DNA from 2 places in the Brevundimonas fontaquae genome. Region 2 is predicted to be linked to the other one. Evidence: riboswitches for the same ligand, from Rfam matches in the RefSeq annotation. Region 2 holds a riboswitch; the other holds the start of a gene.
The links. A riboswitch is a leader RNA that binds a small molecule or an ion and turns the genes downstream of it on or off. The one in region 2 is predicted to bind cobalamin.
Positions count from the first base shown of each region.

Region 1: another riboswitch for cobalamin. It lies ahead of JX001_RS01535 (DUF1852 domain-containing protein); the one in region 2 lies ahead of JX001_RS04085 (TonB-dependent receptor plug domain-containing protein).

Region 1 is NZ_CP070968.1:322,210-324,407, forward strand. Features, by position in the region: gene JX001_RS01525 (TonB-dependent receptor) at 1-122, shown strand, start outside; gene JX001_RS01530 (hypothetical protein) at 213-374, shown strand; cobalamin riboswitch at 703-910, shown strand; gene JX001_RS01535 (DUF1852 domain-containing protein) at 1,019-2,005, shown strand; gene JX001_RS01540 (methionine synthase) at 2,035-2,198, shown strand, end outside.
Region 2 is NZ_CP070968.1:854,874-857,071, reverse strand. Features, by position in the region: gene JX001_RS04085 (TonB-dependent receptor plug domain-containing protein) at 1-1,238, opposite strand, end outside; cobalamin riboswitch at 1,385-1,593, opposite strand; gene mutS (DNA mismatch repair protein MutS) at 1,644-2,198, shown strand, end outside.

The sequences.
Region 1 (2,198 bases), 530 kb from region 2:
CCCTGTTCGCCGAGGCGCGGAACCTGACGGACGAGGAAGCCCGCGAACACGTGTCCTTCCTCAAGGATATCGCCCCTCTGCCGGGGCGCAACCTTCGGGTCGGCGTCGCCTACCGCTTCTGACGAACATCGAGAGCCTTCGGCGCAGCCTTGGTTGCGCCGAAGGCTCACACGCGTCGGCGAACGCGAACCGCCTCCGTGCGTTGATCGCCCATGACCGACAAAGAACCCCGCAAAGTCCCGATTGGCTACGAAGACCGGCCCGACAAGCCGACACGCGGCGCCTTTCGCATCACGGCCCTCGCCATAGCGGCCGCAGCCGTCGTCTTCCTGACGCTGATCGCTGTCGTCGTCATACGAAGCGGCGGGATTTAGTCGCGTTCCCGCAGCGGGCCGAGTTGCTGTTAAGAACAGCTCGCTCGGTCTCTCCCTGAGACGCCTAAACTTTTCGCAATAGGCGTGCCTGGCGTCAGCAAAGCGCAGTGAGTAGCCATCACTGACCGCTAAAGCACCACCTACGAAGCGTGTTTGAATATACGCTTCCTGATCGCTCACTTCATGCGGTCTCGCCTTTGGTGGACGTGATCTCCATGCATGACAGGCCAGTCGCTTCGCTGTTCACCTCGCTCAAATCTAGAAGGCGATGCTTTCTGAGGCTATAAGGATATCCTTATGTGTTTCTTGACTTCGGCGCCGGGTGCGCGTCTCATGAAAAGGTCGAGGTTCTGCGCGTCGCTTCCGGGCGATGCGGAGCTAAGAGGGAAGCCGGTGTGATGCCGGCGCTGCCCCCGCAACTGTGAGCGGCGAGCCGAAGGTCCATTTCGTGTCACTGACGTCTTCGGACGTTGGGAAGGCCGGACCTGAAGCCGTGACCCGTGAGCCAGGAGACCTGCCCCGACAGATAACGTCCTCCGGCGGGGTGTCCGGTCAGGCCGCATGAACGCCGCGACGGGACGACTGCGCGCGAGCGGTCGCGCGTCCCTGTCCGCTGTCTCGCCACAGCATCAACGGCAGAGACCATGGCGAGCAGCGACTTCACCTTCAGGATCAAGCGGACTGCGCTCGACGAAGACTATCGTCCCGCCGAGACGACCAGGATCACCACCAATTTCGCCAATCTGGCGCGAGGCGAGAGCCGCCGAGACAATCTGCGCAACACCCTGCGGATGATCGACAATCGCTTCAACTCGCTGGCGCATCACGACAATCCGAGGGGCGATCGCTACGCGCTGGAGCTTCAAATCGTCTCGGTCGAGATGAGCCTTTGCTCGGAGCGCGACGACGCCTTTCCCCTGATCGAAATCCTTCAAACGACGATCATCGACAGGGAGACGCGCCGGCGGATCGATGGGATCGTGGGCAATAATTTCTCCTCCTACGTTCGCGACTACGACTTCAGCGTGGTTCTGCCCGAACACCTGAAGGCGCATCCGAACGGCGGCGTGCCGGACGATTTCGGCGATCTGCACGGCAAGCTGTTCCGGCACTTTCTGGCGTCGGGCGCCTATCGCGACAACTTCGCCAAGCCGCCGATCATCTGCCTCAGCGTCTCAAGCAACAAGACCTATCATCGCACCGGCTTCGACCATCCCGTGTTGGGCCTGGAATACGCCAACGACGCCTTCTCGCCGACCGACCGGTATTTTGAGAAGATGGGGATGAAGGTTCGCTACTTCATGCCACCGGGCAGCGTGGCGCCGTTCGCCCTGTACCATATCGGCGACCTGACCGGCGGCTACACCGACCTCGAACTGGCCAGCACCATCGCCACGATGGAGACCTTCCAGAAGATCTATCGGCCCGAAATCTACAACGCCAACTCCCCGGCGACCGAGCAGTATCAGCCCAGCCTGAAGGCGCAGGACTATTCGCTGACCCGCATCGTCTACGACCGCGACGAGCGTAGTCGGCTGGCCGTCGAGCAGGGCCGTTTCGTCGAGGAGCGGTTCATCAAGCCGCACCGCGCCCGTCTCGATCAATGGTCGGCCGCCTTCGCCGCCGCCTGATCAGTTTCCAGATTTCAGAGCCTCCCCGCATGAAAACCCTTCTCCCGACCTCGACCGCCGGCAGCCTGCCCAAACCCGTCTGGCTGGCCGAGCCCGAGACGCTCTGGTCGCCCTGGAAGCTGCAAGGCGATGAACTGATCGAGGCCAAACAGGACGCCCTGCGCCTGTCGCTCGACGATCAACGCCGGGCCGG
Region 2 (2,198 bases):
ACCGCTTGGCTGACCGTCGGCGACTTGAAGCCCGTGCCGTAGGCGCCCGACAGTATGAAGCCGCCGGCCAGGTCATAGGCCGCCGACACCCGCCCCGTCGTCTTGGAGCCGAAATCGTCGGTGTTGTCGTAACGCAGTCCGCCCGTCAGGTTCAGCGCTCCGACATCGTATTGGGCCACGCCGAACACCGAAGTGATCGACAGGTCGCGCGACAGGCCCGACGACAGGGCCGCCGAGGCCTCGTTCCGCTCGACGCCGAACGCATAGTCGATGTCCTGCGCCTGGCCGTTCGCCTGCCAGCGATAAGCCTGACGGTCGCCGGTGAAGGTCGAGCCGAAGCCGCCGCTGACCGAGCTGCGATCCAAATCCGACGCCGAGACGCTGAACTGATGCGTCAGGCCCAACGCCTTGGCCGTCACGCGGCCGAAGCCCGACCATTGCTCGCTTTCCTGGGTATCGGCGGTGTCGGCCAGAGTAAAGCTCGGCGCCGGGAAGCCGTCGATATCGGCCTTGGACTTGTTCCAGCGCACCGATCCATCGACCTTGACCGCATAGGACAGGACATATCGCCCCTTGGCGCCGAGCGTCGTGCTGCGGAAGCCGTCGGCTTCGGTGTTGCCGTCCGCCTCGTCCGCCGCCGAAATCCCGTCGGTGTCGAAGCGCGAGGCATAGGCGCTGAAGGCGTAGGTCTCGTTGGCGACACCCGCCGACACCCGCCCCCGCACGGTGTCGAAGCTGCCGGCCTCGGCCTCGGCGCGCAGGCCGTCGATCTCTTGCGTCGTGAACGAAATCACCCCGCCGATGGCGTCGGATCCCCACAGCGACGACTGCGGGCCGCTGAGCACTTCGATGCGCGCAATATCGGCCAGTTCGAAGCTGGAGAAGTCATAGGCTCCGTTCGGCTCGGCCGCATCGTTGACCGGCGCGCCGTCGACCAGGACCAGGGTCTTGCCGGGCGTCGCGCCGCGCATCCGCACCTGGGCGACGCCGCCGAACGCGCCCGAACGCGTCACCGACAGACCCGGCACATCGGCCAGGATGTCGGCGGCGAAGATCGCGCCGCGCTGCGCGATGGTCTTGCCGTCGATGACGCGGGCGCCGGGCGTGTCGGCGACGATGGCCGGGATGCGGGTGGCGGTGACGATCACCTCGTCCAGCTGGGTCGCGTCCTCGGCAAAGGCAGGCGCGGCGAAGGCGGCCGCAATCGCCGCCGTCGAAAGAAGAATGGAACGCTTCATTGAGCGATACCCCCGTGTTCGGTCCCGCGAATGCGCGCGAGAGACCGTCATGAGCGAACCGACCCGCCAGACCGCTTGAGGGTCTGGACGGCGCAAGGTCGGGTCGCTTCCACGGAGAAACCGCGCTGCTGTCTGGTCCCGGACAGGAGCGAGCGACGTCGGCGGCCAGGTCTCCTGGCTTGCGGGTCGTAAACCGCCGTCCTCGCCTTCCCAGTTTCCCAGTGGCGCCGGGATCGAAACCCCGGACGGACGACGCTCTCGCCGCCTACAGTTGCGGGCACAGCCACGGCGTCACACCGTGTTCCCTTAACCGCCTGACGCGGCCTATCGCAGGGCCGACAAGCCTGTGCAAGAGCCGGTCAACGGCCTTGAGCCGCCGGGCGCGATCCGTCACCCTGTGGCCACATGAACGCGCCCATCTCTCATCCCCCGGAAATCGCCGCCTCGCTGGAAGGGGCGACGCCGTTCATGGCGCAATATCTGACGGCCAAGGCGGGCCAGCCGGACGCCATCCTGTTCTTCCGTATGGGCGACTTCTACGAGCTGTTCTTCAAGGACGCCGAGGTCGCGGCGGCGGCGCTCGGCATCACCCTGACCAAGCGGGGCAAGCATCAGGGCGAGGACATTCCGATGGCCGGCGTGCCGGTCCATGCGATGGAGGGCTACCTCGCCCGGCTGATCCGCATCGGCCACAAGGTCGCCATCTGCGAACAGCTGGAAGACCCCGCCGAGGCCAAGAAGCGCGGCGGCAAGGCCGTGGTGCATCGCGGCGTGGTCCGGGTCGTCACCCCCGGCACCCTGACCGAGGACAGCCTGCTGGACGCGCGCGGCGCCAACCGCCTGGCGGCGGTCGCGGTGCGTAAAGGTCGAGCCGCCGTCGCCGTGGTGGAACTGTCGTCGGGCGCGGTCGACAGCGTCGCCTGCGCCATCGAGGATCTGGGCGCGGCCCTGGCCGCCTTC